Regions from separate parts of the Rhizobium sp. OAE497 genome, predicted to be linked through region 3. Evidence: predicted binding sites of a transcription regulator. Region 3 holds the regulator's gene; each other region holds the start of a gene.
What was found. The regulator LexA, encoded in region 3, represses DNA repair genes until DNA is damaged. The targets are predictions, from matches to a motif close to TGTTCNNNNTGTGTTCNG.
Positions count from the first base shown of each region.

Region 1: the regulator LexA is predicted to act here: its motif matches at 5,258-5,275, upstream of dinB (DNA polymerase IV).
Region 2: the regulator LexA is predicted to act here: its motif matches at 5,293-5,310, upstream of ABIE40_RS01885 (DNA recombination protein RmuC).

Region 1 covers NZ_JBEPOA010000003.1:277,086-284,943, reverse strand. The annotation lists gene ABIE40_RS27855 (Rossmann-fold NAD(P)-binding domain-containing protein) at 1-362, shown strand, start outside; gene ABIE40_RS27850 (DUF3253 domain-containing protein) at 654-902, opposite strand; gene ABIE40_RS27845 (GGDEF domain-containing protein) at 1,108-2,376, opposite strand; gene ABIE40_RS27840 (hypothetical protein) at 2,564-2,740, opposite strand; gene ABIE40_RS27835 (lipocalin family protein) at 3,536-4,069, shown strand; gene dinB (DNA polymerase IV) at 4,109-5,194, opposite strand; gene ABIE40_RS27825 (ATP-binding protein) at 5,712-6,935, shown strand; gene ABIE40_RS27820 (LLM class flavin-dependent oxidoreductase) at 7,356-7,858, shown strand, end outside.
Region 2 covers NZ_JBEPOA010000001.1:368,818-376,675, forward strand. The annotation lists gene ptsN (PTS IIA-like nitrogen regulatory protein PtsN) at 1-457, shown strand, start outside; gene ABIE40_RS01875 (methyl-accepting chemotaxis protein) at 532-2,859, opposite strand; gene ABIE40_RS01880 (ribokinase) at 3,089-3,988, opposite strand; gene ABIE40_RS01885 (DNA recombination protein RmuC) at 4,035-5,261, opposite strand; gene ABIE40_RS01890 (methyl-accepting chemotaxis protein) at 5,466-6,959, shown strand; gene def (peptide deformylase) at 7,057-7,572, shown strand; gene ABIE40_RS01900 (FitA-like ribbon-helix-helix domain-containing protein) at 7,634-7,858, shown strand, end outside.
Region 3 covers NZ_JBEPOA010000001.1:1,728,555-1,736,412, reverse strand. The annotation lists gene pdhA (pyruvate dehydrogenase (acetyl-transferring) E1 component subunit alpha) at 1-418, opposite strand, end outside; gene ABIE40_RS09000 (FtsB family cell division protein) at 565-885, opposite strand; gene eno (phosphopyruvate hydratase) at 1,030-2,304, opposite strand; gene kdsA (3-deoxy-8-phosphooctulonate synthase) at 2,469-3,314, opposite strand; gene ABIE40_RS08985 (VOC family protein) at 3,311-4,189, opposite strand; gene lexA (transcriptional repressor LexA) at 4,394-5,107, shown strand; gene ABIE40_RS08975 (ComEC/Rec2 family competence protein) at 5,088-7,406, opposite strand; partial or broken gene gltA (citrate synthase) at 7,806-7,858, shown strand, end outside.

The sequences.
Region 1 (7,858 bases), on a different contig from region 3:
TGATCGACGTCCTCATCAACAACCACGGCTCGTTTCCGGGCTTTAGTCCTAGTTGGAACTGCGATCCCGTTTTCGAGATCATTCTGCGTGGCACGTTCAACACCTGCCGCACGGCCGGCCCTATGATGCTGGCCCAGGGCAGCGGCCGGATCGTAAAACTCGTTGGTGGCGGAACGGGCAACATTTTTCGTCATGGCTGGCTCTGGCTACGCGCCCAGCAAATCCGCCAGCGATGCGCTCGCAGAGGAGAGGGATGCGATCGTTCCGGCAAAGGACCGAGCACTGCGTTTCAGCTCCGCCGAGCAAGCAAAGATTTGAAGATATTCGGGAAGGTTGGAGAGCGCCGTTTGCAGAGTGCATGAATGAACGGACGGCGCCGACGCCGTCGAAGCCCTTCACGTCCTATGCGGCGATCTTCATGCAAAGGAACTTCGGTGATGTAGAGGGATGACCTCAGATCGCCAATGGTTCCTCTTGCTCTTCCCGGCGTTTCGGTGAAGCTATACCTTAGTGCGAAGTTCGCTACGCATTTTCAAGCGGGAGCGCGCGGTGCTCGTAAACCAGCTGTTTCTGCGCTTCCCGGAAAAGGGCCCCGACCGCTATCGCCTCGGTGATGACGGTTGCCTAATCCTGAGTGTATTATAGTGAGCCTTTCAGCTGGGACCGCTTATTCGGTAGGGGCCGGCTCGCTCGCTCATTACGACAGATTTCCAGGTCAGGGTAATTTCGCCGCGCGCCAGCAACACATCTACCGCTTCATGGACGACCGGCATGAATTTGCGCCAGTCCAGCGGGGCGTTGTGATCACGCGCAAGACTACGCGCCACTTCGCTCGGACAGGTTGTGCCAGCAGGTCGGCTTGCCACGAAACTTGAGATCGTCGATTCAGCATCTTTGGTCATCGCGCGACTTCATTCTCTCGAACCCTGAGTGACTCTATATGGGATAGCGCTAGCGGCTGACGATGGGCAAACTGTTCATAAGCCGCTGTTTTTCTCAGGTTGCAGTTAGCCCCTGACAAACCAGGAGGCCAAGTTTTCAATTTTCGTATCGATTGGTTGCGGGCCGCCGGTCAATATCCTTCAAGGCCAGCGTTTGGACTCAGGTTTACGTTTGATTGGCTGAACTGCCGTGAGTGCATACCCTGGTCCGATTGCGGCCCTCTCTCTTTGCCGCATAAAGTGCTGCATCGGCTTCCCGCTGAAGGTCGTCCACGCTCTTTGGCGCACGGTCCGGGGGGAGGGTAGCGACGCCGATGCTGAGCGTTACTACTGGCGCCGCCCTCGATGCGGGGTTGGGAAATGAGGCAGCCTCGACGCGCTGTCGGATCGTCTCGGCCAGGCTGAGGGCCGTCGTTGCATCGCAACTAGGAAGAAAAATCAGGAACTCCTCCCCACCAAAGCGCGCGACCTGGTCGTTGTCGTTCCTCAAGCTGCTCTCGATGATACCGGCCACCTTGACGAGGCAGCGATCACCTTCGGCATGGCCGAGACTATCATTGAGGCGCTTGAAGTCGTCGACATCACACATCAACATCGCAGCTTCCAGGCCGCCAGGTCCATTCTTCCAATGAGCTTCAAGCGTTGCCATCATTGATCTTCTGTTTGCAACACCTGTCAGGGGATCGGTGCGGGCCAGTCGTTCCAGACGGCCGTTAGCATCTTTCAGGTCTGCAAGGCGTTTGCGATCGCGTAGCTCCAGAAGAAAAGTTTTCTGCGCCAGGATGATTGCGGTCCGGCGCGCTACCAGGGTTGCCATTATGCCAGCCGCAAAAAACAGCGAGCCCGCGATCGCGCTCCCCGGTCCTATCATCGGATTTCGGAGCTGGAATATCAGGTAGATAAAGATCGCTCCCACGCCCACCATAGTTGCAAGGGTGAGCGGCACCGGGAATATCACTATCGCAGTCACAGCCACGAACAACATGATCGTTAGATGCCGCTCATAGAATTCGCCCCCGGAAGCTACCCCAACCAGGGCGACTGACAGCAAGATGACCAGGATGCCACCGAGCAATACTGAGAATTGTTGCCGTGGCCCACGCGGCTTCGAGAAAAAAATGGCCGTCGATATTGCGGCGGGAAGAAGCAGTGATGCCGGCAAGAACATTGCTGTAGCTGTTTGCGACGGAAGGAGGAGCAGATTTAGCGTGAGAGTGACGACATCCAGCAGAACAACCCACACCATCCATGCACGGATGATCTTCGCTGCCTGCCTGGCCGAACGTTCACGGAAAAGCTGGGCCAGTTCTCCTTCGAGGCGTATGTGCCGCGTCCGGCCGTCTAGCAACCGTTGGACCTCGGCCCAGCCCCCTTCGGTAACAACGGGAGTTTCTCTCGGCGGCGACGGTTGGGCGCCAGTGCGGACTCTTTCCATACCCATGGTTGTGAGTTAGGTCGCGACAAAGGATGAGCAAGGCCACCGGTCATCCCGACTGGAGCCAAGTCGTGAAAGTGTGGGTACGGCGGTTCGGGTAGATTTCTGATAGTTCCGACCGCAGCGCGGTTACTATAGATCCGACTAGGCGGGTGTTGATTGCAGCGGTGAAGGGCTCGGCAGGTCGTTACTCTGCTGCCTCGGTACGATTGCCAGATTGGCTCAGCCGAGCTTTCTGGCCGCTTGCCCAGCTGCGGGCGTGGCTTTCAAGCACGAACTCTTTTTCGGTCACAGTACCGTTCTCGACAACGCGTACCCACCACTGATCGTCTTTGAAATCAACATTGACAGAGTTCAGCTCCATCGTTGCGTCCTCCTTGTCTCGGGGCGCAAGGTGCCAATCTCACAGCGGCAACGAGCCCCGTCATTTGGGGTGCCGATAACCGATAGTACGCTAACGTACTTTGGCTTGTCCATCCGAGAGGTTGGAAAAAGGTCAAATCAAAATCGGCGCCATCACCCTGGCCGAACACTCGGAAGATGAAATGCGGCTTAGAGAGGCCCCTTCGATCGCGCCGAACGTGGGTGCCGTCTGGTATCAGTAAAAGGTCGCCGGCTCCCCGAACTTGATGTCGTCCGTCACATGGATCAACATCGGTCGGCCCGTCCCGGACGCTGTGGAGGCGGTGGTCGAGTGGCGAGTCATCTGGGCGGGCGCTTGACTTCTTCTTTCACACAATCTCGGGCTCGGAAGGCGCTTCTTCTAAGGTACTATTCGACCTCTATGTGTTTGCGGGTTCTCGAACCGCCTCGATCCTCGTCAGCCCTGTGCCCAGCGTCCTGACGGAAAGGTCGTGCAATTTGCCAGACAACCTTACTGCATGACCCATTCTCGCAACGGAGCGGATGTTGCGCAGACAAAGCAACCGAACGATCTGTCCGCTCCGACCCGACGGGGGCGCGGCTGCGGGAGCCACGACCGCGTTTTTCTTCTTCACCGGCACGGTGTCTGCGTGACCCTTGCGAAACTCCAACGAATGGCGGCACTGATAACTGATCGGCTCCGGTCGCACGGATCCCACGGCTAGCCGGGCACGGTCGCACGCGCCATCGCGAACGAGCAACTGGAACTATCGGTCACCTAATGTATTCTGACGGCATGAAAATCAATATCGCAATCATATCAATGGCGGGCGCCGTGTTGGCTGCGTGCAGCCCGGCTGGGCCTTCTGGCAACTCGTCCGTACCTCAGCCAGCCAAGCCTGTCGAGATCGAGCAATACCTAGGCCATTGGTTCGAGATGGCGCGCTACGAAAATCAGTTTGAGCGCGGTTGCGAGGCGGTTACTGCCGACTACTCGCTTGGTGAAGATGGTATGGTCCGCGTGCTCAACACCTGCCGGGAAGGCGGAATAGACGGTAGGCGCAAAGAATCCGAAGGCAGGGCAAAAACTGTCCCGGATAGCGGCAACGCCAAGCTCAAAGTATCGTTCTTCGGCCCGTTTTACGGGGATTACTGGATCCTTGATCGCGCCGCGGATTATTCTTGGTCGATAGTTGGCGAACCTTCGGGTCGATATTTATGGTTTCTGACTCGGAGACCCGACCCGACAAAAAAGACCCGTAACATGCTTGTCGAAAAGGCCAAAGCGCTCGGCTACGATGTCGACATGCTGCGGTGGACGCAGCATTAGAAGCATTGTGGATGCTCGCTGCTCTGAGGGGCGCGTCGTCTAAACTAGCTGCAACTGATCCGTTCGGAGGTCATCTGCCCTTTCGAGAGAGGATAGCGTCACCCCCAGCAATCGTATGCCTTGCGGCAGCGGAAAGATTGACTTCAAGAGCGAGGCAACAACCTCGTCGATTTCGCAGGCAGACAGGAAGGACCGCGCGACTGTTCTTGAGCGCGTGATCTGCGTGAAGTCGGCATATTTCACCTTCAACGTCACGGTTTTTGCCCTTATCGGGTTGGTCTCGCAGTAACGCCAGACCTTGGCGATGAGCGGCCGCACGCCCTCGAGCGCCGGGTCATAGCTGTGAATGTCCTGCGCGAAAGTATCCTCGGCGCCGACCGATTTGCGGATCCTGTCCGGCTTGACGCGGCGCTCATCGATGCCGCGGGCAATGCCGTAAAAGTATGGACCAGCTTTCCCGAAATGATCGGTCAGGAACTGCAGCGACTGCGCCTTGAGGTCGGCGCCGGTCTGGATTCCGAGGCGGTGCATCTTCTCGGCGGTCGCCGGCCCGACGCCGTGGAATTTCTTCACGGCCAGCCCTTCGACAAAGGCAGGGCCGTTCTTCGGCGTGATGACGGCCTGCCCGTTCGGCTTGTTGAGGTCGGAGGCCATTTTGGCGAGAAACTTGTTGTAGGAGATTCCGGCTGAAGCATTCAGCCCGGTAACGGCCTTGATCCTTGCGCGGATCTCCAGCGCAATCTCGGTCGCGATCGGCATATCCTTGAGGTTTTCGGTCACATCGAGATAGGCCTCGTCGAGCGACAGAGGCTCGATCAGCGGCGTGTATTCGGCAAAGATCTCGCGGATCTGCTGCGAGACGGCGCGATAGACCTCGAAGCGGGGCGTCACAAAAATCAGGTCAGGGCATTTGCGAGCGGCCGTGACCGAAGGCATCGCCGAGTGGACACCGAATTTTCGTGCTTCATAGCTAGCAGCCGCAACCACGCCTCGGGCGGCTGCACCACCGACGGCGAGCGGCTTGCCACGCAGTTCCGGATTATCGCGCTGTTCCACTGACGCGTAAAACGCATCCATGTCGACATGGATGATCTTTCTAATCGTCGAAGCTGCCGTCACATCCATTGGTGCGGCCTCAGGTGAAGTTCGAAGTGTGCCGGTTCATGTCTATTTCATCTATCTAATGAATAGAACAAAGTAAGAACTTTTTTAGCTGGAGTCAAATATCTATGGCGATCCCGTGCCGCGGCTAGCGCCTTGCCAGCCCTTCCTGTCCTCATTTTTTCCGAAGACACCTCCCGGACCGCAGGACGGCCGGACTGCCGCGACTGCTGCCGAGCATCCCTGCAGGCCAGGACGAGGGGGCATCTGCCCTGCGATGGACAACCTGCGCTGATCGCGCAGGCGGCGATTGAGCGACAGCCGGGGGCAAGAGGATCGAGCTGCGACCGAGTACACTTTGTTTTCTCCTTTGCCATCTCAATTTTTTGGCTGGACGGCAGCTCCGATATAGACGGCGTGCCTTTCCGGATTGGCCGAACTTGAAATCCGGATTGGACGAAGCTATCTTCCGGATCAGACGAATAGTTACGGTTAGTTCCAAAGGGGCCAATATTTGATCAGCAACAACAAGGCCGACCTGCTGTTTCCCAGAGGTGCGTCTCAACGCGTGGCCATAGCCATGACAGATACGCCGGTCGTCCTCGTGAATGGACCCCGACAATGCGGCAAGACCACTCTGGTACGATCTCTCCTCAAGACAGACCGGCCGTATTTCACGCTGGATGACGACACGACGCTCGCATCGGCAAAGACCGATCCGGTCGGCTTTATCAGGCAAATCGATACTGCAATCCTCGACGAAGTGCAGCGGGCTCCCGAACTGTTGCGCGCGATCAAAAGCGCCGTCGACAACGACCGACGTCCCGGCCGATTTCTTTTGACAGGATCCGCCAACATCCTTGCGCTTCCGACCGTCTCGGAAAGCCTTGCCGGCAGGATGGAGGTTGTGACCCTGCTGCCCCTGGGCCGGGCAGAAGTCCTGAGAGGGAAGGGCAATTTCCTCGACAAGGCATTTGCCGGAGAGCTTACGGCGCCTGGGAGCGTTATTGTCGGGTCTGACCTGATCGAACACGTCCTCACTGGCGGATATCCGGAGATGATCGCACGCCCCGATCCTCGCCGTCGTTCTGCTTGGGCAAGAGAATATATCCGAGCGATTGTCGAGCGCGACGTTAGCGAAATCGCCGATGTCGAGCGTCTCGACCAGATGCCTCAGCTACTTCGCGCACTCGCACATCACTCGGGACAGCTCTTGAATTTCGCGCAGCTGGCAGGACAAATCGGTCTCGATGATAAAACCGCGCGTCGCTATATCGGCATCTTCGAGAACCTGTTTCTGGTGCGCAGGATCGAGCCATGGTTCCGCAATCCACTGAAGCGTCTCGTGAAGACGCCGAAGCTGTTCTTCCTGGATAGCGGACTTCTTGCCGCATTAACGGGATTGACCCAGGATCGTATTGCAAGAGACCGCTCGGCCTTCGGTGCCCTGCTCGAAACCTTCGTTGCCAATGAGATTCTCAGGCTCGCCACATGGAGCGATGCTCGACCGACCTTCCATCATTATCGTGACAAAGATCAGGACGAGGTCGATATTATTCTGGAAGATGAGAGCGGCGATATCATCGGGCTTGAGGTAAAGGCTGCGGCGACGGTCACAGCGCCGGATTTCAAGGGCCTCCGGAAAGTTGCGGCTGCCACCGGAAGCGCCTTCAAGGCAGGATGGGTTCTTTACGACGGGGACAAGATCCTACCCTTTGGTGATAGACTGGCGGCGGTCCCGCTTTCCTGCCTCTGGGGCGAGTGATTTCGGAAACAGCCCATCGCTTGCGGGAATGCTCACACAAAAAAGGTCGATTCAACGCAGAGCTGCATGCTGCGGCGGCGCCGTGTGGCTTTCCGTAGCGAAGGCGCGGCTTCCGTGCGTGCTAACTCGTAAAGCCAGGTTGAAGAGCAGGCGATTTCCTCAGTGGAAAGAGTCTCGTGAGACTGGGCGCGGATACCATAGTGCCGACATCCGCCACCACATGCTAACGTGTGCGGACCTGTACGTGGCACCTGATGCTCGTGCGCAAACACGGCTTCTTTTCGCAGCCGAGTTGCAGAACGAAAATATATTCCTTTAGCGCCCCCGCGCCGTAGAGAATATTGGGCCGAACCCAAGCGACAACCGAGTTCCCACGCCGCCGACAAGTATCGGCACCGGGAGCCGAGAAGGTGAACGCAATTGACCGAACGGCAACTTCATCTGGGCGCCTTCATGCGCCCCGTCAGCCTCCATACCGGAGCCTGGCGGTATCCGGGGTCTTATCCGGACGCGAATTTCAACTTTGCCCATATCGTCGCGTTTGCGAAGAAACTGGAAGCGGCGAAGTTCGACGCCTTCTTCATGGCCGATCATCTTGCCGTGCTCAACATGCCCGAGGAGGCTTTGAAGCGCAGCCACACGGTCACGTCGTTCGAGCCGTTCACGCTGCTTTCCGCTATTGCGGCGCTGACGAGCCGCATCGGTCTCGTCGCCACGGCATCGACCACGTTCGACGAGCCCTATCATGTGGCGCGGCGCTTCGCATCTCTCGATCACATTAGCGGCGGACGCGCCGGGTGGAACATCGTCACGACTTCCAATCCCGATGCTGCACTGAATTTCGGCCTTGATGCGCATGTCGCTCATGGCGAACGCCACGAACGTGCGCGCGAATTCTATGACGTCGTCACCGGTTTGTGGGA
Region 2 (7,858 bases), 1.4 Mb from region 3:
GGCAGATCTGCTGCATCAAGATGCGATTATCCCCGCCCTCAAGGTAAATTCCAAGAAACAGCTGCTTCAGGAATTGGCGGCAAAGGCCTCGAAAATCACGGGCCTGTCTGAGCGGGAAATCTTCGACGTCGTGCTGCAGCGTGAACGTCTGGGTTCGACCGGCGTCGGCAATGGCATCGCAATTCCGCATGGCAAGCTCGCCAGCGTCCGCTCGATCGTCGGCGTCTTCGCACGTCTCGAGAGCCCGGTCGATTTCGAGGCTCTGGACGATCAGCCTGTCGATCTCGTTTTCCTGCTGCTCGCTCCCGAAGGGGCGGGCGCCGATCATCTCAAGGCCCTGTCGCGCATCGCGCGCGTGCTGCGCGACCAGGATCTGGTCGCCAAGCTGCGCGCCACCGACTCTGCCTCGGCGATCTATGCCTTCCTCAACGAAGAGCAGACTTCGAACGCCGCCTGAGATTTTCAATCGCAGAAATGAAAGAGGCGCCCGGTCATCCCGGGCGCCTCTTTTCGTTTGATATGGGTTAGTTCTCAGAACTCTTCCCAATTGTCCTGCGCGACTGCGGCCGAGCCGTGGGAGACAGCCGCTCGGCGTGGTGCCGGAGCCCGGTATGCGGGTGCGGCGACGGGCGCGCGCAGATGCTCGGCGGTTGCCCGCAGCGCCGCACTGTTTGCCTGGCCGGAAACCCGGAAGCGCAGCACGAGCGCCTTCAGCGTCTGCGCCTCGTCGTTCAGCGTCACACTGGTCGCCGTTGCCTCTTCCACCATCGCGGCGTTCTGCTGCGTCACCTGGTCCATCTGGTTCATGGCCTGGTTGATTTCCTTCAGCCCGATCGCCTGCTCGCTGGCCGACGCGGAGATCTGACGGATCAGGCCGTTGATGCCCATGACCTGCTCGGCGATTTTGTGCAGTGTACCGCCGGCGCGGCCGACGAGATCGACGCCTTCCTTGACCTGGACGGCCGAGGTGTTGATCAGCGTCTTGATCTCCTTTGCGGCACTTGCAGAGCGCTGTGCGAGCTCACGGACTTCCTGTGCGACGACGGCGAAGCCCTTGCCTGCCTCACCGGCACGCGCGGCTTCGACACCGGCGTTGAGGGCGAGCAGGTTGGTCTGGAACGCGATCTCGTCGATGACGCCGATGATGCGCGACACTTCCGTGGACGACTGCTCGATGCCGTGCATCGAGGCGATCGCCTTCTGCACGACTTCACCGGACTTCTCGGCATCCTCGCAGGCGAGGTTGACGTTGTCAGCCGCGGTGCGGGCATTCTCGGCGCTCGAATTGACCTGCGCAGTCAGCTCGTTCAGCGCCGCAGCGGTCTCCTCGAGGCTTGCAGCCTGCTGTTCCGTGCGCTTGGCAAGGTCAGAGGCGCTGTTGCTGATCTCGCTGGTGCCGGAGCCGATGTTCACGACGCTCGTGTTCATCGTATGGACGGTCTCTTCGAGGCTGGCGAGGGCGGCGTTGAAGTCCTGCTTCAGCTTCGCGTATTCGCCCGGGAAATCCTCGTTGATGCGGTGGCCGAGATTGCCTTGCGACAGTTCGGAAAGACCGGCACCGACGATCGAGACGATCTGGCGCTGCAGGGCGACCGACTGCTGACGCTCGCTCTCGGAGCGGCTGCGCTCGGATTCAGCTGCGCTGCGCTGGTTGTTTGCTTCGGCTTCAAGGCGGCGCGTATCGGCAAGAGCGAAACGGAAGCCTTCGAGAGCCTTGGCGACCGAGCCGATTTCGTCGGCACGATCCTGACCGGCAACCGGCTGATCATAGGCGCCGTCGCTCAGCTTCTTGACGCCGGCGACCAGCTGGCCGAGCGGCTTCTGCACGAAGGAGCGCACGGCGAAGTAGAGGGCCAGCATGACCGCGCCGAGGACGAGAATGCCGCCGACGATCATCATGAAGGTCTGATCCTGAACCGGGGCATTGATCGCGGTATGCGGTACGTCGACGAGGACGACCCATGTTGCGTTGAGATCCGGGACGGCGAACGGATAGACGACGCGGTCGAAGGGCTCGTAACCATCGAAGGTCAGGTTGCGGACAACGGTCGGCGCCATCGACGCACGGGCGTTCTTGATCTCGGTCGAGCCGTCGCCTTCATAAGGCTTCGACATCAGTTCCTTGGTCGGCGCGACGATCCAGTTGCCATTCTGGGCAACGAGCGTGACGCGGCCGGAGCCGAACGGATGCAGGGCCTGCAGCTTGTCGGTCAGCGACTTCAGCGAGATATCGACGCCTTCGACGCCGATCATCTTGTCACCCGAGACAACCGGGTAGGCGATCGAGGTCAGGAGGGTCGGAACGTCGGTGCCTTCGGCGAGATAGGGCGACGTGATCGCGCCCTTGCCGCTCTCGGCAGCAAGCTTCCACCACTCGGCGGTATAATCGTTATCGAAGGTCGAGAACTGGATGGCACCGTCCTTGGTCTTCGACCAGTAGGGCGTGAAGGCGCCGGCCTTGTTGGTGCCCTGATCGAGCTTGTCGGCAATCTCGGTGGTCTTGCCGTCGAAGGCGCCGAGCTGCTCGCAGAACCAACTGCCGAAGGCGAAGGGGTTCTTTTCGAGATTGGCCTTCAGGACGTTGATGATGCCCTTGCGGTCGAAATTGCCGCCCTCGTGGCCGCGGCCGACGACACCGGACATGGAGCGCGCTGCGCTGGCGAGTTCGCCGACATTGGCGGCGATTTCGTTGGCAATGGCTTTAGCTTCAAGATTGGCCTGATCCATCGTCAGGGTCTGCACGCGGCTGCGCGTCTGATCGATCAGGAAAAAGTTAGAAACGAAAAGAACGAGCGCGATTGCAACGCCCGTGATGACAATAAGCTTTGCGGCAAGCGACTTCATGCGAAAGATGAACATGGTGCCTCGGCGGGGCGACTTGCCGGACGAACATTTCCGGCAAAGGCGAGGTGAGCCGCTTCGTCATGGAGCGGCCGTGGGGCTAAACCGGGCACCCTCTGAGGAGGCCTGGCGATCGCCGAAAAGATCGCCAGAAATCTCTTAAATTTGAGTGAAATTGTATGAAAGCGGACCGTTAGTCGCCTGAACGCCTTCACTTTTTGCTTGCGCCTATCGGAAACAGAAAAGTCTATAGCTTGTTTGCGACTTCGGCACTCAGCGGGATCGACGGCTGGGCTCCGGCCTTGAGGCAGGCAAGCGATCCGGCAACGGCTGCCCGGCGCAGCGCGGCCTCGAAATCGAGCCCTTCATCGAGGCTGGCGGCGAGGTATCCGCAGAAGGTATCGCCGGCGCCGACCGTATCGATCGGCTCGATCTTCAGACCCTTTGCGCGCACCAGCTGGCCGTCGCGAATGGCGATCACGCCATCGGCTCCGAGCGTCACGATCAGCGTCTGGCCGGTCTCGCCATGCAGGCGCTGAAGCGCGGCCTCGCGGTCGCCCGCTGTCATGTTCTCCTGGCCGGCAAGCAGCTCGAATTCCGTCTCGTTGGCGATGACGATATCGGCGAGGCGCCCGAGGCGTGCGGCATCGGCAATCAGCGGTGCAAGATTGAGCACGGTGCGAACGCCCTTCTTGCGGGCGGCTTCGAGCGCACGCTCCACCGCAGGGGCGGGAACCTCAAGCTGCAGCATCAGGATATCGCTGGCATCCATCGCTGCGATCGCAGCATCGGCATCCGCCGCGCTGACCGCACCATTGGCGCCGGGCACAACGGCGATCATGTTCTCACCATCGCCGCCGACGAGGATCAGCGCAGTGCCGGTCGGGCCTTCGACGCGCTTGACCGTCGCGAGGTCGGTTCCGGCGTCATCGAGCAGCGCCAGCGCCGGCGCCGCGAATTCGTCCTTGCCGACGGCGCCCGCCATCCGCACCGTGCGTCCGGCGCGCCGGGCCGCCAGCGCCTGATTGGCGCCCTTGCCGCCGGCAGCGGTCGCAAAGCCGTTTCCGGCGACCGTTTCGCCGGGCTTCGGCAGGCGTGCGGTGGTGGCGATGAGGTCCATATTGATGGAGCCGAACACAGTGATCATGTGAATGTCCCGTCCTTTGATTTTGGCGCGACACTGCCCGAAGGCCTCACTCTTCGTCAACCACCCTGAGCTTGAGAAGACCGGTGCGGCTCTCGACGGATTTCGCGGCCGGCTGCGCGTCGCGCTCCGGCTTGGCGCCGTCAGCGGTCGCCTCGAATTCCAGCGCTTCGATCTTGGAGCCGCGCTTGGTCAGCTTGTCGGCAGAGGTGACGATCATGTCGACATCCTTCTGCGCCATGGCGAAATGACCCTGCAGCTTGCGCACACGCTCGTCCAGACGTCCGAGATCGTCCATCAGGTTGGCGACCTCGCCCTGGATCACATGCGCCTGCGCGCGCATACGCTGATCCTTGAGGACGGCCTGGATCACCTGGATCGACAGCATCAGCAGGGATGGGGAGACGATGACGATCCGCGACCGGTGCGCCTTCTGAACGATCGGCTCGAAATTCTCGTGGATCTCGGCAAAGATCGATTCCGACGGCACGAACATGAAGGCCGTGTCCTGCGTCTCGCCCTGAATCAGGTATTTCTCGGAAATATCGCGGATATGGATTTCCATGTCGCGGCGAAACTGCTGGGACGCCGCCTTGCCGGCATCCGAACCGCCGGCATCGCGGATCGCGTTCCAGGCCTCCAGCGGAAACTTGGCGTCGATGACCAGCGGCGGTGCGCCATTTGGCATCTTCACCGTGCAGTCCGGGCGCGAGCCGTTCGACAGCGTCTGCTGAAATGCATAGGCACCCATCGGCAGGCCATCGGCGACGATCGTTTCCATGCGCGACTGGCCGAAGGCACCGCGCGTCTGCTTGTTGGAGAGGATTGCCTGCAGGCCGACGACGTCCTTGGCAAGCGTCTGGATGTTGTTCTGCGCCGCATCGATGACGGCCAGCCGCTCCTGAAGCCGCTGCAGGTTCTCGTGCGTCGATTTCGTCTGTTCGGTGATCGTATGGCTGACGCGCTGCGACATGCCGTCCAGCCGCTGGTTGATCGCCTGATTGAGCTCGGCCTGACGAGTGCCGAAGACCTCGGCCATCGTCGAGATGCGGCCCTGCATCTCGGCCTGGATCTTCAGCAGTTCGGCCATGCGCGCATCCGCTTCGGCGGAGCGAATGGCCGCTTCCTCATTCTGCTCCCGTCTGAGATTACCGCTCCTGAAAAGCAGGAAAACCAGCAGGACGATCATCGCGGCGATGGCGCCGCCGACGAGAGCAAGAATGGCCGGATTGATGGCGGCGAGCGAAATGGCGAGCGAGTCGGCAGAATTGTTCATGCCCCACCATAGCAAACTTCAGCGCCCTGACTAGATCAAAACGTGAACATATCAACAGCTGCAGGAGATGCCGGCAAAAGGCCGCAGCCTGCCAAGTTGCTGCAACGATAAATCGTGGCGGGGTTTAACGATTGCTCAACCATATTTTAGAAATGTCGCAGCGGAAACAATTCCTTACATCGCCCCCGGCAGACAGAGATCATCATGACCAGCCAGCATTCGCAGTCCTCCCTCAAGCAGCGCCTTGATTTCATCGAGCTCGATGATACCGCGCGCAAGACGATGAGCGAGATGCGGCCGGTGATCAGCTCGCTGGTCGGCGGTGCGCTGGACAAGTTCTACGCCAAGATCGCCAAGACCCCTGCCGTCGCCGGCTTCTTCTCCGACAAGTCGCATATGGGCCACGCCAAGAAGGCGCAGGAAAATCACTGGGCGAACCTCGCGGGCGGCAATTTCGACGAGACCTATGTGAAGGGCGTCACCGCCGTCGGCCGCACGCATGCGCGCATCGGTCTGGAGCCCCGCTGGTATATCGGCGGCTACGCGATCGTCATGTCCGAACTCGTCAAGGGCATCATGGAAAAGCAGTGGCCGTCTATGTTCGGCCGCCAGCAGGGCAAGGCGCTCGCCGAAAAGCTCTCCGCCGTCATCAAGGCAGCGATGCTCGACATGGATTACTCGATCTCCGTCTATCTCGAAGCGCTCGAAGAGCGGCGCCACAAGCTGGAAGAGGAGCGCGCCAAGGCCGAGGCGGATCAGGCGATGGCGCTCGATCATTTGCGCCGCGGCCTCGAAGCGCTGTCGAACGGCGATCTGGAAGCCTCCCTCCCGGCCGATCTGCCAGGCAATTTCAAGCATATGGCCGAAGACTATAACCGCGCCGTTGCGGCTCTGCGCAGCTCCTTCGGCTCGGTCCGCAGCACGTCCGCCGAGATCCTGAGCGGCACCAACACCATCTCCAAGGCAACAGACGATCTGGCGTTGCGCACCGCGCAGCAGGCAGCCGGCGTCGAGGAGAGCTCGGCCGCCCTCCAGCAGCTGTCCGTCAGTGTCGGCCTCACAGCGGCCAATGCCGAGAAGGCCTCTGACGCGGTTCGCGAGACGCAGCAGCGTGCGAAGAGCTCCGGCGAGCTCGTCAGCAGCGCCGTCTCGGCCATGGCCGGCATCGAGAAGTCATCCGACGAGATCGCCAAGATCATCGGCGTCATCGATGAGATCGCCTTCCAGACCAACCTTCTGGCACTGAATGCCGGCGTCGAGGCCGCCCGTGCCGGTGAGGCGGGCAAGGGCTTTGCCGTCGTGGCGCAGGAAGTTCGCCAGCTTGCCCAGCGCACGGCGGAAGCTGCCAAGGAGATCAAGAACCTGATTTCGGAAAGCTCCGCCCAGGTGGACGAGGGTGTCGGCATCGTCAGCAGCACTGGTGAAGCTTTGAACGACATGATCAGCCGCATCGACATGATCAACCATGTCGTCGCCGAGATCGCCGCTGCCGCCCGCGATCAGGCGACTGGTGTCAACGAAGTCAGTGTCGCCATCCGCAACATGGATACGATCACCCAGCAGAATTCCGGCATGGTCGAGCACACCTCGGCCGAAACCCGCCGCCTGCGCGGCGAGGTCAGCAATCTCATGGATCTGCTGCAGCGCTTCCGCACCCAGGCCGATATCCGCGGCACCATCAGCCGCCGCGCTGCGTAAGACGAATACGGCGATTTTCCGGAGGCGGCAGCAAAAAACCGCCTCCGGAAGTTTCGGGATAATTCCCACGCCCGAAAAGATAGGTTATGGGAACGCCATGACCATCAAGCCACTCATCATTCTTCCCGATCCCATTCTCCGCCAGGCTTCCAAGCCGATCGAGCGCGTCGACGATGAACTGAAGCGTCTCGCCGACGACATGCTGGAAACCATGTATGACGCGCCGGGCATCGGCCTTGCAGCGATCCAGATCGGCGTACCGCGCCGCATGCTCGTCATTGACGTCTCGCGCGAAGGCGAAGACAAGCAGCCCCAGGTTTTCATCAATCCCGAAATCCTGAAGTCTTCGGACGAGCGCTCTGTCTATGAAGAGGGCTGCCTTTCTATCCCGGATTACTATGCCGAGGTCGAACGTCCCGCCACGATCACCGTCAGATATCTCGACCGCGACGGCAAGGAACTGACCGCCGAAGCCGACGGCCTGCTGGCGACCTGCCTGCAGCACGAAATCGACCACCTGAACGGCGTGCTGTTCATCGACCATATCTCGCGGCTGAAGCGCGAGATGGTGATCAAGAAGTTCACCAAGGCTGCGAAGTCGAAGGCGATCTGACCGGTCGTTGAAAAAGACGCGCGAAGGCACTATGATATCAGTGATATCATGGGAGACTTTCGTGGGCGATCTGCTGATCAGGAATCTGGATGATGCGCTGAAGCGTGAGCTTCAGGAGCGCGCCCGCGAAAGCGGCCGCAGTCTTTCCGACGAGGCAATCGCTCATCTGCGCCGGTCACTTGCTTCCGCCGGGAGCGGCAGCCGTCCGGCGGGCGAGTGGCTCGCCGCACTGCTTTCCACCGAGCGGTGGACGGATGACGAATTGGCAGCGATTGAGACCGCCCGG
Region 3 (7,858 bases):
CGCCGTAGAAGTGCTTTTCCTTGGAGAACATGTGCATGGAGCCGCCCTTCCCGTGGGAATAGCCGCCCTTGCGTCCGGTCAGTTCCGCCATGACGCCGCGGGCGCTCATGCCGGTTGCCAGCATGTGACCGTGGTCGCGGTAAGCCGTGATGACCTGGTCGCCTTCCTTCTGCGCCATCTGCATGCCGACAACGACAGCTTCCTGGCCGATATAAAGATGACAGAAACCACCGATGAAGCCCATGCCGTAAAGCTGACCGGCCTTCTCTTCGAAGCGGCGGATCAGAAGCATCTCGCGATAGGCCTTGAGCTCCTCATCGCGCGTAAAATCGGCAACCGGACCACCATTGGAGGCCTTGGCTGCGGATTTCGTGCTGGTTTTGCGGCTGGAAACGGTCGCGTTCTTGCGAGGCGCCATACAACCCTCCCTATGGGTTTGTCGTTCTTCGAGTGGCGCGTACCATAGGGAAGAAAGATGGCCACAGCAATGCCATAAATGCATGGCACGTATTCAGGATTAAGCCACTGATAATTCTATCGAATTATCGATTAACCAGTATTCGGTTAATTTGAATATGAATTGAATATGACGACCTCGTCGGCGCGTGACATATTCAGCTGGTAACGGGCTTTTTCGTCCAGCATATCCTTATCGAGAGAGCCGTCGCTCAGAAGCGCGACCTGCTGCTCGATATGCTCGCGCTTGGCCTTCAACGTCGCCAGTTCCTTTTCGCGGGCAATGCGCCGCTGCTCGAAGACTTCGGTGGTACGCAGGCCGTAATCGCCATGGATGCAATGATAGCCGAAATAGGAGAGAAAGGCGACCGTCATGGCCGGGACCACGAACCGGCCGATCTTCTTTTTCTTATGATGCTTTGTCCACATACGCACACATGCTCTAAAACGCATTACCTATGCGAAGAGAGTAGCGCTCAGAGATTAACCGTCCGTTGACTATGAATTCTTGCGGGCAAGAAAAAACCCGCGCCGGTGGAGCGCGGGTTTCAAGGCATTGAGCTTTAAGGGCTATCAGCCGCGGATGATCGAACGGCCGGCATAGCGGGCCTGCGGGCCAAGGCCCTCTTCGATGCGGATCAGCTGGTTGTACTTTGCCAGACGATCCGAGCGCGACAGCGAGCCGGTCTTGATCTGACCGCAGTTGGTGGCAACTGCGAGATCGGCGATCGTGGAGTCTTCGGTTTCGCCCGAACGGTGCGACATGACGGCGGTGTAGGCTGCCTTGTGTGCGGTGTTTACGGCGTCCAGCGTCTCGGTCAGCGAGCCGATCTGGTTGACCTTGACGAGGATCGAGTTGGCAACGCCCATCTTGATGCCGTCGCGCAGGCGTGCCGAGTTGGTGACGAACAGGTCGTCGCCGACCAGCTGAACCTTCTTGCCGGCGAGATCGGTCAGGGCCTTCCAGCCGTCCCAATCGTCTTCAGCCATGCCGTCTTCGATCGAGATGATCGGGTACTGGGCAGCGAGCTGTGCGAGGTATTCGGCCATGGCGCCCGATTCCAGCGTGCGTCCCTCGCCTTCGAGAACGTACTTGCCGTCCTTGAAGAATTCGGTCGCGGCGCAGTCGAGGCCGAGATGGATGTCTTCGCCCGGCTTGTAGCCAGCCTTTTCGATCGACTTCATGATGAAGTCGAGGGCTTCAGGGGCGCTCTTCAGGCCCGGTGCGAAACCGCCTTCGTCGCCAACGTTGGTGTTGTGGCCCTGAGCCGACAGTTCCTTCTTGAGGACGTGGAAGACTTCCGAGCCCATGCGGACGGCTTCGCGGATCGAGTCGGCGCCAACCGGCAGGATCATGAATTCCTGGAAGTCGATCGGGTTGTCGGCATGCGCCCCGCCGTTGATGATGTTCATCATCGGAACCGGCAGGAGGTGAGCGGAAGCGCCACCGACGTAGCGGTAAAGCGGCAGGCCGGCGGCCTGAGCGGCAGCCTTGGCGACAGCGAGCGAAACGCCGAGGATGGCGTTGGCGCCGAGACGCGACTTGTTCGGCGTGCCATCCAGCTCGATCATGATGTTGTCGATCTGGATCTGGTTTTCGGCATCGATGCCGCCGATGGCGTCGAAGATTTCCGTGTTGGCGGCTTCGACAGCCTTTTCGACACCCTTGCCGAGATAGCGCTTGCCGCCATCGCGAACTTCAACGGCTTCATGCGCGCCGGTCGAAGCGCCCGACGGAACAGCCGCACGGCCCATGCTGCCATCTTCGAGATAGACGTCGACTTCGACGGTGGGGTTGCCACGGCTATCGAGGATCTCGCGGGCGATGATATCGGTAATTGCAGTCATGGGTTTCTTCCTGCTCGGTGGGTGGATAAATCGTTTGAAATCGTCTTAATCGAAGGCACGCAGATTGCAATGGCGTTTTCACAGCCGTTTTTGAGCCGCCTAACATGCCTTCATTTCAGGCCACCTGCGTGGCCTATTACAAGATCATGTCAGCCTTTTGAACGTCAGGCCGACTTTGCGATCGCATCGAAGGCCAGAAGCTTCTCGAGCAGCCGCGGCATATCCTTCAGATAGATCATGTTCGGGCCATCCGACGGCGCATTGTCAGGATCTTCATGCGTCTCGACGAAGACGCCGGCGACGCCGACGGCGACGGCTGCACGCGCCAGCGTCTCGACGAATTCGCGCTGACCGCCGCTCGATCCGCCCTGCCCGCCCGGCTGCTGCACCGAATGCGTGGCGTCGAAGATCACAGGCGCGCCCATGGCCGCCATGATCGGCAGCGAGCGCATGTCGGAGACCAGCGTGTTGTAACCAAAGGAAGCACCGCGCTCGCAGAGCAGGATGTTCGGGTTGCCCGTCTCATTCAGCTTGGCAAGAACGTTCTTCATATCCCACGGAGCCAAGAACTGGCCCTTCTTGACGTTGACGGCGCGGCCGGTCTTGGCCGCAGCAACGAGAAGGTCGGTCTGGCGCGAGAGGAAAGCCGGGATCTGCAGGATGTCGACGACGGTTGCGACCTCTGCACACTGCTCCTCGGTATGGATATCGGTCAGAACCGGGAAGCCAAATTCCTTCTTCAGATCAGAGAAGACTTCGAGCGACTTGTCGAGGCCGATGCCGCGCTGCGCCGAAAGCGAAGTGCGGTTGGCCTTGTCGAAGGAAGACTTGTAGACGAGGCCGATGCCGAGCTTCTTGCAGAGTTCGCTCAGAACACCGGCGATCATGAAGGCATGTTCGCGGCTTTCCATCTGACAGGGGCCAGCGATGATCGACAGCTTGCCGGCATTGGAAAAGGTAACGCGGCCAGCGCCTTCGCCGACGGCGACTTCTGCATTGGTGTTGCTCATTGGGTCTCCTCGAAGGCGAAGATCGCGCCTTGTCCCGGCGCCGGCTTCACCAATAGACGATTGTTCATATTCAAGTAGGTGATCCCGTTAGCAGCCAAATGCGCCGCTGTCACGGCCAGATCAGCGACCGCAAAGACGATTGCCCGCGCCCGCAGGCCGTTATCGGTGCCAAGCGGCTCGACATCGAAATAGGCCTCCATCCCTTCTTCGGAATAGATGGCGATCCGGACATTACTGAGGGCGAAGGAAAGGCCGAAGGCGGCCTCACCGGGCGCAACGCCGCCACTTGCCGTCTGCAACAGCGACGCGAAGGCGTCGGGTTCCTCCGCGCTGAGGGCAATCTCGACAATGCCGAGAACGCCGTTGGCATGAGTCTCCAGCGCCTTGCGATCGGCCGGAAAGGCGTTGATCCGCTGGCAGGCGAAAAAGAACACATCGGGCGCCCTCAGATCGGCGGCAAAGGCGAGCTTGAAGGCGCCGGTCGCCTGCGTTCCATCGGGCATGACGATCGGGCGCGAGAACTCCACCATGTCACCGCCGCTCAGCTGCGCGCCATCATAGGCGGCCTTGTCCGCATCGGCATCGTCGGTGCCGAAGACGACCGCCGAGAAGCCATCATCGCCGCAGCGGAAGCGGAAGGCCTGGTCGCGGGCGATAAAGCTGTTGCCCTTGGCGGCGGCCGCATCGCACTCCGCCTGGCTCGCGATGCCGAGCGGCTCGAGATAGGTCTTGTCGGCGAGGAAGACGCAGGCATTCTCCGTTCCGAACGGATGACGGCCATTGGCGGCGACGGTGAAACCGAGACGGCCGAGTCGCTCGCGGGCGACATCGATATGGGTGACGGGCAGTACCAGATGATCGAGCGGATGCGTCATGGCGGTTCCCTCCGGTGAAGCCGGCAGAGATTTGCACGCCGCGCCGGGCAAAGCGCAAGCGCGGATAACCAATCCGGCAAAGAAACTTTCAAAAATGACGAAAAATGATGGGAAGTTTTACCAATATTTAGGCACTTGCGGAACACATATGGAACATATAGTGTCCGTTCTGGCTTTGTTTCACGAATCTGGGGAAAGACTTCGATGCTGACGCGCAAACAACAGGAGCTTCTCCTCTTCATTCACGAGCGGATGAAGGAGTCCGGCGTACCGCCGTCCTTCGACGAAATGAAGGATGCGCTCGACCTCGCCTCTAAGTCGGGCATTCATCGCCTGATCACAGCGCTCGAAGAGCGCGGCTTCATTCGCCGCCTACCGAACCGCGCCCGCGCATTGGAAGTCATCAAGCTGCCCGAGGCCTACAGCCCCAGCATCCAGCCGCGCCGCGGCTTCTCGCCAAGCGTCATCGAAGGCAGCCTCGGCAAGCCGCAGCCCGTCGCGCCGCCGAAGCCGGCGAACGAAGACAATAGCAGCTCGATCTCGGTTCCGGTCATGGGCCGCATCGCCGCCGGTGTGCCGATTTCGGCAATCCAGCAGAACACCCATGACATCACCGTTCCCGCCGATATGCTCGGAAACGGTGAGCACTATGCGCTTGAGGTCAAGGGCGACTCGATGATCGAGGCCGGCATCTACGACGGCGACACCGTCATCATCCGCAACACCAATACCGCCAATGCCGGTGATATCGTCGTCGCCCTCGTCGACGATGAAGAAGCGACGCTGAAGCGCTTCCGCCGCAAGGGCGCATCGATCGCACTCGAAGCTGCCAACCCGGCCTACGAAACGCGTATCTTCGGGCCTGACCGCGTCAAGGTTCAGGGCAAGCTTGTCGGCCTTATCCGCCGCTATCACTAACGGTGATCTCATCACCGTCAAAAGTGCCGCTACGCCAATCATAGGCGCGGTGGCGGGTCCAGGGGCGGTCGAGATCCTCGAAGGATGCGGTGACCGCTGCAGCACCTCCATCGAAGCTCAACTCGACAGAGCCTGTCCTTCTTAAAGTAGCGCCGGTGAAGAGCAGCGCGCCAGAGCGGCAGCTTTCAAGCCGCAGGCGCACCGGTGTGACAACGATATCGGATGCATCGCAGGCGGGGCCGAGGTAAGCGGCATTGTCGATGACCGTCAGCACCGAGCCGTTCTCCAGCTTTGCCGTGCACCAGGCTTTCTTGACGCAGGAAAACCGCTCTTCCCTGGCGTTCACCGCAATGGCGCTCTGCGCTTCCTGCTGTTGCGCTGGTGTCAGCCTCAATCTTTCGCCCGGCGGCGCGGTGGGGACCAGTGCCGATGTGATGAAGATCGGCTCGCGATGGCTGTCCAGCACCAGAGCCCGTTTCCACTGATCGAAGATGAAACCCGGCGGGCGCTGGCGATTGGTGGCGATTGCGCTTGAACCGATGATCCCCGCCATGCTGCCGTCCTCAGCAATGACGATCTTCGGCGGCGGCTTTTCGGGAAGCATGACGACCACAAGCGTCGACAGGGCCATGATTGCCGTGCCGATGTGCCTCAGCCGGGTGCGCAGCAGGGTCAATAGCAGGAAGCCCGCGACCGCAGCCGGGAAATACCAGGCAGGCAACCGGCCGACGCCGATATCACCGCCCCAGGACGAGACGGTCTTGGCGATCGCGATCACCAGATCGAGACCGAAGCCGACCACCTGCCAGGCCCAGGCATCCAGCCCAAACGGCATCAAAAGCATTGCAAGCAGCCCGGCCGGCATGATGACGAAGGAGATGACGGGCATGGCGGCGAGATTGGCAGGCAGGCCATAGGCCGTCAGCCGGTGAAAATGCTCGATCGAGAACAGCGCCGTCGAGAAACCGCCGATGACGGAGGTGAGCAGGATGCCGCCGAAGAAGCCGGCCGCCGATGACATGAGCCTGACGAGGCGCAATTTCGCAAAGGGCTTGTCGCGGGCCGGCCGCTCCTTCCAGAGCGCATAGCCGGCGACCAGCGCCAGCGTCGCGGCAAAGGACATCTGAAAGCTCGGCCCCATGATTTCTGAGGGCGAGATGGCGATGATGATCAGCGCCGAGAGCGCCACGTTGCGCAAACTGATCGACGGCCGGTCGAAGAACACCGCCGTCAGCATGATCGCCATCATGATGAAGGCGCGCTCGGCGGAAACTGCGAAGCCGGAAATCAGGAAATAGGCGGTGACGGCTGCAAGCGCTCCGGCGGCCGCGATCTTCTTGACCGGATAGGCCTGGGCGACGGACGGAAACAGGCTGAGCAGCGTGCGGAACCCGACGAAGAAGATGCCGGCGGACAGCGCCATGTTGAGGCCGGATATGGCGATGATATGGGCAAGACCGGATTGGCGGAGCGCTTCGGTGGTCTCTGCCGAAATCGCCCGCCGCTCGTCGGTCACGAGGGCGGCGGCGAAAGCGCCGGTATCGCCGGGCAAAATGCCCCTGATGCGATCACCGATGCCGCTTCTCAGCCGGTAGAGCCACTCGAAGGCGCTGTCGGTCAGCGAATGCTCGTCTGCGGCTCCCGGCGTCACCGTCGTTGGCGCCCCATAGAAAAACCCATTGGCGCCAACGCGATCGAAATAGGATGAGAACGAGAAGTCGTTGAGACCGGGGAGTGCCGGACCGGAGGGTGGCGTCAGCCGCGCCCTGCCCTTCACCCAGGTTCCCGTCTCGAACTCGGACTTGGCGCCGCGGGCGATGACAGTCACCCGGGCGGGCGGGCGTTTCACCACCGGGTTTTCGGTTGCGCGCAATGACAGCAGGTAGCGCCAGCCGCCGCGGCCGTCGCTTTCCCGGCGCTCGACCCGTCCCGTGACCGTCGTCGTCACGGCGGAATCAAGGAGGATGGTCTCGGCTCTCCACGTTTCGAATTGCGCAGTCGCCACGCCTGCCGCGACCAACGTCAATGCGGCGATCACGACGCGCATCCCCTCCCGCGCCCGATCGGTCACGATCATGAGAGTGAACAGCACCGCGATGAAGAAGAGCGGTATAATTGGCGAAACGCCGGTGCCGGCCGCAAACCACGCGACAGCACCAAAGCCGAGAGCAACTGGCGCGAAGAGCATTCGCGCACCGTAGGCGAGCTCTTCGTCGGCGCATTTCGGGATGTCGCCTATCGCGCGCCTGATGGATGATCGGAGCCGGTAGGCGCTGAGCGCGGCCGGTACGTGCCGCATCGGCACGGGCACGAGGCCAGAATAGGCGCGCGCTGGTTCAAGATGCGGCAATTTGGCCGCATCGTCCGAAAGCTTCAGGCTGATCTCGCTGCTTTTCAACCCCGGCATGTAAAGAGCCTTGCGACCCATTAAAATACAACCAAGATGCAACCCTGCGCGCGTTTCAGCAACAATAATCGATTGAAAAAACGCAAAAAATCGTGAGTGCAAAAAGCCTAAATAAATCATCGGCTTCCGCTATGCGTTTACAGCATCGCAGGAGTGCCTAAAAGTTGATACTGCGATGCACAAAATGGCGTCACGGTAACTTGGCATTAGGCGCGCTATCATATAGCAATCTGAGCGGACGCTTAACCCTATGGCGCTTTTATGGCGCCGCCGCCAATTTGGAGGATCAGAATGACGGATCAAAGCGCAACAATCAAAATCGGCGACAAGTCCGCCAATCTTTC